One region of the Catenovulum sp. SX2 genome, then DNA from elsewhere that is predicted to be linked to it. Evidence: predicted binding sites of a transcription regulator. Region 1 holds the regulator's gene; each other region holds the start of a gene.
What was found. Region 1 encodes LexA, which represses DNA repair genes until DNA is damaged. Its sites were predicted from a motif close to TACTGTATNNNNATACAGTA; they were not measured.

Region 1 (3,219 bases):
TAAATTACATAAGTGAGCAGTAGGTAATCCATATGGCTACGATGACAAGGTACATAGATAAGCTCATGACCATCTTGTGCAAGTTTACGTACAGCATCGCCATTTTTCACTTCAAGACCAGAATAGAGTTTGTTCCAAACCCAAGTCATAATACGATCAAGCAGTCTAATGTGGCTTTCACGATAATCGGCAGACATTTCGTCCAAATAGGATTTTGCTGTTTGACGGGCTTTTTCGATTGGAATATTTTTACTTTTCGCTTCGTCTTCAATCGCTTTTTTTATAACAGGGGACGCTAATAACGAGGTAATTAAATTATCGCGTTGCCATAAACGCGGCCCTGCCATAGCAAGACGTTGGCGCTGGAAGTGAAAACGCGCAACACGTAACAATTTGTGGCTGATTTCATCATCTGAACCATAGTTTTCAACAACATGACGAATGGATAGCGGTTCATTAATTGAAATGAAGTTATCTCGGCCGGAAAACAACACTATAAAGAACTTTTTCAACCAGCTAGGTTTTCTTTGGTCGTTGAACAAGGTTTTTATGTTATTGGTTTCAACACCCGGTGAGCGCCCCCAAGCGACAAAACAAGGCACAAGTTTGGCGTCTAAATCTGTGTTGACTGTATGTAAATCCAATACGGTTTGTATTTGTGCTTTCGCGTCGGTTTCACCAGACGATTTTTGTAACACAGGTTGTAATTTATCTAAACACACGTAGCGGCGAAACAGCTGCTCACCAATTTTTACCGGCTTAAATGGGCTAGGTAAACCTGCTTTACTACAGGCTCGTTTTAACACCAATAAATCGGTTATCGAATCGTGTTTTAATACATAAAATATTGGCTGTGTACCACAGTCTTGTGTGAGCTTATCAAACTGGCCTAATACCAATTTTGACTTTGTTAACAAGCGTGTGGGGTATTCAATTAAATAGCTGAATAGCTTTTTGTAGTCAGTCATCTAATAACAAGTAGAAAAAAATTTGCCGTTATTGTAGCACGGCAACTTATTATTTGGTTAGCTTCGGATTTTGCAAATGTTGGATTAAATTCAGCTTGAGCTTGTGTTTTTATCTAGCCTGTATATACTAACAGTACTTTGTACTGTATGGATAAACATTGTTATGCGCCCACTCACGCCAAGACAAAGCGAAATATTACAGCTGATAAAAGACAATATTCAAGAAACTGGCATGCCACCAACGCGTGCTGAAATAGCGAAAATTTTAGGTTTTAAATCACCCAATGCTGCGGAAGAACACTTAAAAGCGTTAGCGAAAAAAGGTGTGATTGAGATTATGGCCGGTACCTCACGTGGTATTCGCTTAGTTGCCCAAGATGGTGACTTAGTTGAAGAGGAAGGTTTACCGCTAATTGGCCGTGTAGCGGCTGGTAACCCAATATTAGCAACTGAACACGTTGAACAACACTATAAAGTTGACCCTGCATTGTTTCGACCAAATGCAGATTTTTTACTGCGTGTACACGGCGACAGTATGATAGATGTTGGTATTTTAGATGGTGACCTATTGGCTGTACATAAAACTCAAACTGCACAAAATGGTCAAGTTGTGGTAGCTCGGGTCGAAGATGACGTAACTGTTAAACGTTATCAACAAAAAGGCCATAAAGTTATTCTAATTGCCGAAAATGCTGATTTTGCACCAATAGAAGTTGATTTAACCACTACACCTTTTGCAATTGAAGGTTTAGCTGTTGGTGTTGTTAGAAGTACAGGTGGCTTCTAAGTTTTATTTTTCCTTTTTCTCCTTTGTGTAATAAAGAAGAGTGTTAAGTGGTTATTTACCTTGCACTCGCCTTTATTGCTATGATCTTGCCGCTTGCTGTTTTTTCCTTTCAACTAATATCTAATAAATTCCCTCGCTTAATTGTTAAAAAATAAAAATATTTTTGTTTGTTATTGGATCTAATGCAAATCATTGTCTATTTTTTATTCATAACCTATGCAAACGCATGTTTGTATACGCAGTAATAAAATAAAACTAATGTTGTATTAATTGATGTGGGAATCGTTGCGCTAACAATCTAACTTCTACACGCCAATTGATCAGCAAAAAACAAGGAGTTTTAGCTGTGGTCAAAAGAGTTGTTGCATTTATCTTCGCTGTTATAGCGTCTAGCTTATCTTTTGTATGTTTAGCTTCAAACGAGCGGAGTGATCTAAACTTGCCGGTTGGGGTAACAGACATAAGCCAAAAAGTTTATGACTTACATATGACGATATTTTATATCTGTATCGCCATTGGGGTTGTGGTTTTTGGTGCAATGCTGTGGGCTATGGTATTTCACCGTAAATCAAGAGGGGTGAAAGCGGCCAATTTTCATGAAAGCCTAAAAGTGGAAGTGGCATGGACTATAGTACCCTTTTTCATTTTGATTGGTATGGCAATCCCAGCTACAAAAACCTTGTTTGAAATGGAAGACGCTTCCGAGTCTGACATTAGCATTGTCGTGACAGGCTCACAGTGGAAATGGCATTACAAATACCTAGATGATGACATTGAGTTTTATAGTTTGATGTCGACCCCAATGGAACAAATCCAGAATAAATGGGTAAAAGGTGATACCTATTTACTTGAGGTGGATAAACCTTTAGTCATTCCAACCAACCGCAAAGTCCGTTTTTTAATGACTTCAGATGATGTAATTCATAGCTGGTGGGTGCCTGATTTTGCTGTGAAAAAAGATGCAAACCCTGGTTTTATTAATGAAGCTTGGACTCGCGTAAACGAGCCCGGCATTTACCGAGGTCAATGTGCTGAATTATGCGGTAAAGATCATGGTTTTATGCCTGTAGTGGTCAAAGCTTTGCCACCAGAAGAGTTTGATGAGTGGATGGCTCAGCAAAAAGCGCTTAAAGCTGCTGCTGCCGCAGAAGAAGCTAGATTATTGGCAATGAACATGAGCTTTGAAGAGTTGATGAAAGAAGGTGAAGCGGCATACATGGGTTATTGTGCGGCTTGTCATCAAGCCAATGGCGCTGGGTTACCTGGGGTATTTCCATCATTAATTAACAGCCCAATAACCTTGGGTGATGTAAACGGCCATATTGATATAGTGGTTAATGGTAAAAAAGGTACGGCCATGCAAGCTTTTGCTAAACAGATGAGTTTAAAACAAATAGCGGCAGTTGTTACCTACGAGCGCAACGCTTGGGGTATGAACTCCGGCGATTTAGTCCAACCAAAAGA
Region 2 (3,219 bases), 880 kb from region 1:
AGATGAATTCATTCTAATTGGTTGTTAACCTCTGGGTTAATTGATTGAGTTTAGGCAAGGCGATTTCGCTTTCTAATGCCAATACTTGTTGTTCAGCTAAAATATCTCGCAATATAAGCTCTGTTGTCAGTGGATTAGCCAACACCACTCGAAAAACCGTCACCACCTGACCATGGTATTTTGCGACATTAATCCGTGTTCGACTAACAAAAGATTTGCCCGCCTCACGCTGACGTTTTTGTACAAAACGAGTTAAGTCGTCCAAATACTCATTGATAGTTTGTGTTAGTGCTTGATCTGCAGAACCCAATAAGGATTTTACGGCAGCTGGCACATATCTATAGGTTAATATGCATAACTCAGGCTGTGTGACTAGCTCGAAATCTTTATGTTGTTGAATGATACCGGCGAAATATTGCGCTTTTTGTAAGCTTTGATCAATCAACAATTGGTAGCCTTGTCGCCCCAATATATTCAGCGCCGAATAAACCAGCATAGCCATTCCTGGGCGTGAGCCTTCAAGCGTGTGCGAACCTAAATCTTTAGAGCCTTTACGTAACACATATTCTGCATGATGCTCAATTTCACTGGCAAGTTTCGGCGACTTAAACAACACCATACCCGCGCCCATAGGCACATACATTTGTTTATGCGCATCTATAGTCACGCTATCTGCTCGTTCAATGCCAGTTAATAGATGTTTGTGTTGTTCTGAGAATAAAGTTGCCCCACCCCAAGCCGCATCAACATGGAAGTGACAGTTTAACTCTGCTGCTAAATCAGCTAATTCATCGAGTGGATCTATGGTGCCGGTTTCGGTTGTGCCAGCAACACCAACAATGGCTAATACTGCAATTTTTTGCTGTTTGAGTTGATAAGCTTTTTCACGCATTTTTGCTACATCAACTCTATGCTTGTCATCCACATCTATCGCGATTAAATCATCTCGGCCTAAACCTAATACATCCGCAGCTTTAGCTAATGAATAATGGCCACGACGCGACACCAAAACCGCCATGCCTTGGTATCCATAATGCAGCATAGCTTTAAAAATGCCTGCTTTAGCCACACCAGGAAACTGACCATCGGCTTTTAATAACTGATTGCGTGCAACCCACAAAGCACTGATGTTGGCAATTGTGCCCCCTGAGCAAAATGCACCTAATGAATCTGATTCAGAATGCATATAATCAGCGTAAAAAGCTGGATTATTGTGATAAATCAATTTATGCATCATGCCCAAAACTTGCCGCTCTAACGGGGTAAAAGCTTTGGAAGTTTCAATTTTGACCAAGTTTTGATTCAGCGCAATCATGATTTTTGACAGCGGCAACATAAAATAAGGTAAAGCCGATGTCATATGGCCAATAAAACTTGGTGCGGCTGTGTGCACCGACTGCGCAACCAATTTTTCTAATAAAAACTTGGTATGCTCAGAAACAAATGTTGGCTGGTCAGGAATGCAAGGATCAAAAAAATCACGTTCAATATCGCCAAGCGAAATTGCTTTAGCCACAACGTGTTCTTTGAGAAATCCAGCAAGGTTTTGCGAGATCTCGCTGTCTATTTTACCTAAGGTTGAGTCAGGTGCTTCTGGCACCGTAAATATACGATGAAGCGACTCTATATCGGCTTTTGCTACCTTATTATTTTGTTCTTTCACCTGTGTTTGCAACTGCATCACTGTCACGAATCTGCCAACTTTAATTAAGTTTAGATAACTTGTCTCGTATCTGAGTAATTATTTTCACTATTAGCATAAAAAATCGCCTGTTAGATGAATAAAAACTGTACACAAGCACCATTATGCATTAAATTAACTGTATAAATAAACAGTTGGAGAAAATAAATGGCTGTCAAAGCACTATGGCAATGTGATCGGGATGGAAAAATGTTTACCAATAAAAAAGATGCAGACGCACATGACCAAATGTTGGAATTAGCCGAGGCGATTGCCAACGCAATTGAAGAAAATGTGCCTGGAATAGAAAGTGACAAACTTGACGATATTGGTCGCTTGGTTGCACGCAACAAAGACTTATTCGCCAAAGCATTTAAAGGTAAAGCATCTGAATTAACCAAATTAGATTTTGCTGAACCAACAACTGATGCAGAAGCTTCTTCAGACGCAAATAAAGTAACTAAATTAAACAAAGTTAGTTAAGCAGTAGCCAAATACTCTAACTTTCCATCGACAGCTAAGTACGCTGATACTTAGCTGTGCTTTTTTATTACCTAACTTCACCTTATCTCCCTAAGGCAATTGACCTCAGCTAAGGCTAATTAAATATTGTAGGTTTTCTGTACAAAATTTATTCGCACTTCTACACTTAACTAAAACACCCGTTAACCATTTATTAACATAACCCCAGAATTAAGCCTGAGCATAGGTCAATTCTAAAGCTGTGAGGTCTCTGTGATGATAAGAGTAAAACGGCTGACAGGGATGCTTATAGCCATTTGCGCAATTATTGGTTTTACCACCGCGTTTATTTCCAATGAACAAACCAATCCACAAATGATTACCGCACTGCCACCTGTGGAAACAGCGCCGCTGTTAATTCCAGACAAACATATACGCCACACACCAAGGCCATTGGATACCTTTAACTACCCTATACAACTAGGTGAAGTTGGCCCACTCAAACCACTTTATTCTGGCGATTTACAATATCCTTTTGTTTGCATGACTGAAAAATCAGGTTTAGGCCAACCATTAGTCGACAATCAACATGGCTGGGGCACACCAATTTATAAAGAACACAGTGACCGTAATAACAGAGATAACATTGTAGGTTTCAGTAAAGATTGCCAAATACCTTCAGGGTTGAAATATTATGTTATAGATGGCGAAAAAATTAGCCAGTACCAACAACAACCAATTGGAGCACATCAGACTTTAGTACGAGTTGAATATGGTGTGATCCATAGATATGTCTATTTAATCGCGATGCCGATCACAGTAGACGAAATCGATGACAGGAAGTCTAAGTCTTTGTGGAACAATAAGTTAGTTTACCAGTTTGCCGGAGGGGCTGGCATAGGGTTTAAACAAGGCGATATGCGTCCAGCCAAACTCATTGAACGTCGCCTCAGTCAACTAAAACAAGGTTATGCCGTAATTAGCTCTGGTGCCAACCGCACTAGCCACAGTTACAATATGTTAATGGCAGAAGATACCGCATGGCGAGTAAAACGTCAGTTCATCAGCCTGTATGG
Region 3 (3,219 bases), 130 kb from region 1:
TCTTTTTGCGCAATATAAAAACCGTCAGTGCTTTCACGCATCACAGCAAGGCGTTTTTGCCCTGTTTGTGATAATGGTGATTTGTACATTAATAAACAATGGCTAGCCACTGCGCCACGGCCAACTCGACCTCGCAATTGGTGTAATTGAGCTAAACCTAAACGTTCAGGATTTTCAATTATCATCAAACTGGCGTTGGGTACATCGACACCAACCTCAATGACTGTTGTGGCAACTAATAAATCTGTTTCACCTTGTTTAAATCCTTGCATTACTTGCTGTTTTTCACCCGCTTTCATCCGCCCATGGACTAAACCTATGCTTAAATCAGGTAAAGCTTGTTGCAATTGTTCTGCTGTATCTTCTGCTGCTTGGCATTGTAAAACTTCTGATTCTTCAATTAGCGTACATACCCAATAAGCTTGGCGTTTTTCTTGTTTGCACGCTTGATATACTCGTTTGATCACTTCTTCGCGGCGGCTGTCGGGCAATACCACAGTGGTGACAGGTGTGCGCCCAGGTGGCAGTTCATCAATAACCGAGGTGGTTAAGTCGGCATAAGCTGTCATTGCAAGTGTTCTTGGTATTGGCGTCGCTGTCATGATTAACTGGTGTGGGTACAAGCCACTGTTAATCCCTTTGTCGCGTAAACTCATGCGCTGATGGACACCAAATCTATGTTGTTCATCTATAACGACCAAAGCTAACTTGGCAAATTCGACATCTTGCTGAAATAACGCGTGAGTTCCGACGACCATTTGGCTTTCGCCGCTGGCAATTCTAGCTTGAGCTTCGCGTTTTTGTTTGGCTGTGAGTTTGCCGGCTAACCAATCAACTTTAAAGCCGAGCGGCGTTAACCAGTTGGCGAAATTAATTGCGTGTTGTTCAGCGAGGATCTCGGTTGGTGCCATTAATGCAACTTGGTAACCTTGTTGCAGTGCCGATAACGCGGCTAGCGCCGCAACTAAGGTTTTGCCTGAACCAACGTCTCCTTGCACTAAACGCAACATAGGGTGGGGCTGCTGCATATCTTGTTGAATTTCAGCGACCACACGACTCTGGGCTGATGTTGGCTGAAATGGCAAAGTATTAATAAAGTCGCTTAATAACTTTTGTGCTGGTGTTATGGCGACAGATGGATGTTGCTGAGTTTGCTGCCGCAGTTTTTGCATACTGAGATTATGCGCGACCAATTCTTCAAAAGCTAAACGTTGTTGCGCTGGGTGTGTACCCGCTTCTAGTTCTGCAAGTGATACATCTGGCGTAGGCCTATGTAACATCTGAATTGCTTGGGTTAACGTATATTGTGTTGCTACATCCGCTATTGGGATAAGTTCGGCGATTTCTGCTGTTTTTAATCTAGCGAGCGCTTGGTCGGTTAAATTACGTAGCGTGTTTTGTTTTAAACCTTCAGTTGTTGGGTAGATTGGCGTAAACGCTTCTTCAACATGTTGCAAACTATCAAAGTCTCCCACTTTGTATTCTGGGTGGATGATTTCGTAACCTTGTTTACCACGTTTTACTTCGCCAAAAGCTTTGACGTGTTTACCTATCGCAAACTGATTTTTTTGCGCCGCGGAAAAATTAAAAAAGCGTAAGGTTAAACTTTGTTGTCCATCGCTAATTTTGCATATCAGCATGCGTTTACGCCCAAATACAATTTGGCTTGCAGTAACTTCGCCAATTACAGTGGCAGTTATTTCAGGTAATAGGTCGTTAATTGCATAAATACGAGTTCTGTCTTGGTAGCGCAACGGAAAGTGAAAAAGTAGATCTTCAACTGACTGAATATGTATTTGCGCCAACTTTTGCGCAACTTTGGCACCAACGCCAGTAAGTGTAGTGACAGATTGTGAAGCTAAGCGCGATAACGACATGTGAAGCAATATACTGGTGAAATTAACAGTATATTAAGCTGGGCGTTTGATTAATTGCAAGTTTTGTTATTTATTCGGCAAATTTTTCTCTATCTCAGCTATATTTTAGTTAGATTGCTGTCAATATAGACTTTCGGATGGAACCTATTAAATTTTCTAAAATTCGCGCCATTAGCATTGCTATTGTTGCTAGTGTGATAGTACATATATCTACACTCGTTTTGGCCAAAACTGTATTAGCCGATTTACGCTGGCAACAGATACCCTTCCATAGTGCGGTTGAAGTTTTTGGTGGTGTAATAGCGTTATTCGTTTGTTATTTATTACTGAATTTAGCTAAAAATGGCCGAGGGACTAGTTTTAATATAGTCATTGCTAGTGCTTTGTGTGCTATGGGGTTGTTGGATATTGCCCATGCTTTGGTTGAACCTGGCAAATTATTTGTTTGGCTGCACTCTTGTGCGACTTTTGTTGGTGGAATTTTATTCGCGTGCGTATGCTTGCCAATGCGCCTACAACAGAAGCTGACAAGCCGAATAATTGTCTTGACCGCTATTTTTACCCTGATATTTATTGTTTGTTCGCTACTTTTTGCTGAGCTTATTCCGGTTATGGCGGATGAACAGGGCTTCACCTTTACTGCTGTGATGCTCAATAAAGTAGGTGGCGCGGGTTTATTACTGGCGGCGCTGCGATTAATTTTTGTCTATAAGCAGTTGCGCAAAACAGATGATCTCTTATTTGTATTGCATGCAAGTATGTTTGGTTTTGCAGCTGTGATGTTTCAACAATCTGTGTTGTGGGATGTTTCTTGGTGGGGCTGGCATTTATTGCGTTTGCTTGCCTATGGCGTGGCTTTGTGGTTTGCATTGGAAAATGAGCAATACATTTTTGAGCAAATTAAACGCACAAAAGAAAAATTAACTAGTGAAGTTGATGAAACTCTTGTTGCTCTATCTGATGCACAACAACAGCTGAGCACCAGTGAGTCGCAACGTCTAGCCGTTTTTGCCTGCTTAACTGACGCAATTGTTTTATGTGATGGCAAAGGGCAAATTAAGTTCTTTTCAAGCAGTGCTGAACGTATGTTTTATTATTCAGCTGAGCAAGTAGAAGGGAAGAACATTACCATTTTAATGGATGCTGGATTTGCGGCAAATCACCACCAATATATGCAGGATTATAAGTCAGTTGGCGGCTCTTCTGTGGTGGGGAAAAGCCGTGATTTAATTGCAGTGAAATCGAATGGTGATAAATTCCCAATAGAGTTAGTGATCAACGAAGTGTATTTAGATGGTGAGCGGCACTTTGCTGGGGTTATTCGTGATGTAACTGAGCGCAA
Region 4 (3,219 bases), 120 kb from region 1:
GTTTTTAACTGAGCAGCTGAGTTTGGAGGATAACAGCGGCAAGAGTGATGCCGAGCTTTATTGTCAGCAATGGGGCATAGATCTTACCCTTGAACATCAAGCTGGTTTAAGGAAACCTCATGTTAGTGCAAATTCAGATATTTATTTATTGCAGCGCAAAGCTGAAGCTATTGGTAAAAACTTAGCGAAAACCACAGGGTGGATCCATAAAGCGCATTTGCAGCAGCATAAGGTGCATATGTTGTCGGGTGTTAGTTATCAAGAAATTAATCAGCAAGGTTTAGTCATCGAACATGATGGGCAAACTAGGTTGCTTGAGGTGAATAATATTGTGATTTGTAGCGGCCAGGAGTCGGTTATTCCGTCATGGATTGTGCAGTTAAAACAGAAAGTACATTTTATTGGTGGTGCGGCCAAAGCGGCGGAGTTAGATGCCGAAAGAGCGATTTATCAAGCAGCGAAAATAGCGAATGTTATTTGAGTTTGGGTGTTAATCGCTGCACATTTGGTGGCATTCAAGCCCATTCGAAGCATAATTTTATAAAAACGCTGTTCGCCAGTCCATGGCCGCTCCCAAAAGATATCCCTATCTTTTGAAGTTTTATAAAATTAGCATTCGAATCAGCTTTTGATTGAACTTGTGAGTTGCTGGTGCATTTATCGCAGCTCGGTCGTCTGTGGTAATCAAGCCCACTCGAAGCATAAATTTATAAAAACGCTGTTCGCCAATTCATGGCCGCTCCCAAAAGATATCCCTATCTATTGAAGTTTTATAAAATTAGCATTCGAATCGGCTTTCGACCGTGCTTATGAGTTGCTGTCGGATTTATCGCTGCTAGATTTGTGGTAAAAAAGCCCGTTTCAAGCATGATTTTCAAAAAACGCGGTAAACCCATCCATGGGCGCTCTGCTTTATCATCCCTGATAAAGAAGTTTTTGAAAACCAGCATTCAAACAGGCTTTAGTCTGACATCGGTGGTGCTGTTGGGGTTGCCGCTGCTTGTTTGGTGTATTCAAGCCCATTCGAATTGGCTTTTGATTGGGCAGGTGAGTTGCTGGTGGATGTGTCGCCGTTTGGTGGTATTAAATCTAATTTGAAGGATGCTTTTCAAAAAGTTCAGTTCTCCATTTTTCGCAAAATATTCGACGTCACCAGACAAGGTTTGAACGCCGAGCGACTTCGATGTTAAAGCTAGTGAATGGGTGGGTTGCGAACAAAACTTCATAAGATAGGGATATCTTATGCGAGCGACACAAGGATGTGCTTGAAGCGTTTTTGTGAGTAACTCCCCATTTGCTCGCTTGAATATAGTGCACCATGCTACCAGCGCCAACGAATCCAAACTTGGGAACTGTCCGTTTATCCAGTATACTGCGCGCAGTTATAAAAAATGCGAAGGTCGAATGCATGGATATTCATGGTTTAATTGATGGGTTAAATGACAAACAGCGCGAGGCAGTTGCCGCGCCACAACAATCAATGCTGTTACTTGCAGGTGCTGGTAGTGGTAAAACACGTGTGCTGGTGCAACGTATCGCTTGGTTGATACAAGCAGAAAACATCTCCCCCCATTCAATTTTAGCGGTAACTTTTACCAACAAAGCGGCGGCAGAAATGCGCCACAGGGTAGAAGATTTATTGCAAACCTCAGTGCAAAGCATGTGGATAGGCACATTTCATGGATTAGCTCACCGTATGTTGCGATTGCATTATGCCGATGCTGGTTTGCCAGAAGGTTTTCAAATACTCGATGCCGACGACCAATTGCGCCTGATAAAACGCGTAGTACGTGCACTCGATTTAGACGAAAAAAAATGGCCACCAAAACAAGCCATGTGGTACATCAATGGGCAAAAAGACGAAGGTTTGCGTCCACACCACATAGAAACTTGGGGCAACCAACAAGACGAAGTCTGGAAACGCATTTACCAAGCTTATCAAGAAACCTGTGACCGATCTGGCCTAGTCGATTTTGCTGAGCTATTACTACGTGCACACGAATTATGGCTAAAACATCCGCATTTATTGCGTCACTATCAACAAAGATTTAAACACGTTTTAGTTGACGAATTTCAAGATACCAACAGCATTCAATATGCCTGGTTACGTTTATTGGCCGACGCCGACAACTTTATCAGTATAGTCGGTGATGATGACCAATCTATCTACGGTTGGCGTGGTGCTAAAGTTGAAAACATCCAACGCTTTTTAGACGATTTTCCCGATGCACATATGATCCGCCTAGAACAAAACTATCGTTCCAGCGGGACAATTTTGAAAGCCGCCAATGCGGTTATTGCCCACAATTCTGGTCGTTTAGGCAAAAACTTGTGGACTCAAGCAGGTGATGGCGAAGCAATCAAACTTTATTCTGCTTTTAACGAACTCGATGAAGCTCGTTTTATTGTTGGCCGTATCAAAGAGTGGTTAGAGCAAGGCAATGCGTTAAAAGACAGTGCCATTTTATACCGTAGTAATGCGCAATCGCGAGTGTTAGAAGAAGCGTTGATTGTTGAAAATATACCGTACCGAATTTATGGCGGTTTACGTTTCTTCGAGCGCCAAGAAATTAAAGATGCGTTGGCATATATGCGTTTGTTAAACAATCGCCAAGATGATGCAGCGTTTGAGCGTATTATCAACACACCAACGCGTGGTATAGGTGAAAAATCTCTACAACAAATTCGTCAATATGCGCGTGAACACCAACAAACTATGTGGCAAGCGTCTGAAAATTTGGTGTCGGCAAAGTTACTGACAGGTCGCGCGGCCAATTCAGTTAGTAGTTTTGTGAATAAAATAAATGAACTAGAGCATGAAATTGAAGACTTAGTTTTGTATCGTCAGTGTGATGTAGTGATTAAATCTTCTGGTTTACATTTTATGTATCAATCAGAAAAAGGCGAAAAAGCGCAAGCACGTATCGAAAACTTAGAGGAGTTAGTTACGGCTTGCCGCCAGTTTGAAAATACCGAGCCTGAGTTATCAGATTTAAGCGCGTTTTTATCGCACGCAGCGCTAGAATCAGGCGAAAACCAAGCTGAGCGTAATCAAGATGCAGTGCAAATGATGACCTTGCACAGTGCTAAGGGGTTGGAGTTTCCACTGGTGTTTATTGGTGGCGTGGAAGAAGGCATGTTTCCAAGTTTACAAACCACAGAAGAATCAGGCCGCATGGAAGAAGAACGAAGATTATGTTATGTCGGCATGACAAGGGC

Region 2: a site for LexA is predicted at 1,819-1,838, ahead of ACMZOO_RS10695 (YebG family protein). Genes of this name have one in related genera too.
Region 3: a site for LexA is predicted at 1,889-1,908, ahead of recG (ATP-dependent DNA helicase RecG). Genes of this name have one in related genera too.
Region 4: a site for LexA is predicted at 1,351-1,370, ahead of uvrD (DNA helicase II). Genes of this name have one in related genera too.

The regions. Positions count from the first base shown of each region.
Region 1 is NZ_CP182493.1:1,662,996-1,666,214, reverse strand. It holds gene plsB (glycerol-3-phosphate 1-O-acyltransferase PlsB) at 1-968, opposite strand, end outside; gene lexA (transcriptional repressor LexA) at 1,132-1,755, shown strand; gene coxB (cytochrome c oxidase subunit II) at 2,126-3,219, shown strand, end outside.
Region 2 is NZ_CP182493.1:2,538,553-2,541,771, reverse strand. It holds gene rnr (ribonuclease R) at 1-12, opposite strand, end outside; gene panP (pyridoxal-dependent aspartate 1-decarboxylase PanP) at 14-1,681, opposite strand; gene ACMZOO_RS10695 (YebG family protein) at 1,850-2,164, shown strand; gene ACMZOO_RS10690 (DUF6351 family protein) at 2,447-3,219, shown strand, end outside.
Region 3 is NZ_CP182493.1:1,797,435-1,800,653, reverse strand. It holds gene recG (ATP-dependent DNA helicase RecG) at 1-1,877, opposite strand, end outside; gene ACMZOO_RS07530 (ATP-binding protein) at 2,015-3,219, shown strand, end outside.
Region 4 is NZ_CP182493.1:1,781,646-1,784,864, reverse strand. It holds gene ACMZOO_RS07480 (FAD-dependent oxidoreductase) at 1-481, shown strand, start outside; gene uvrD (DNA helicase II) at 1,409-3,219, shown strand, end outside.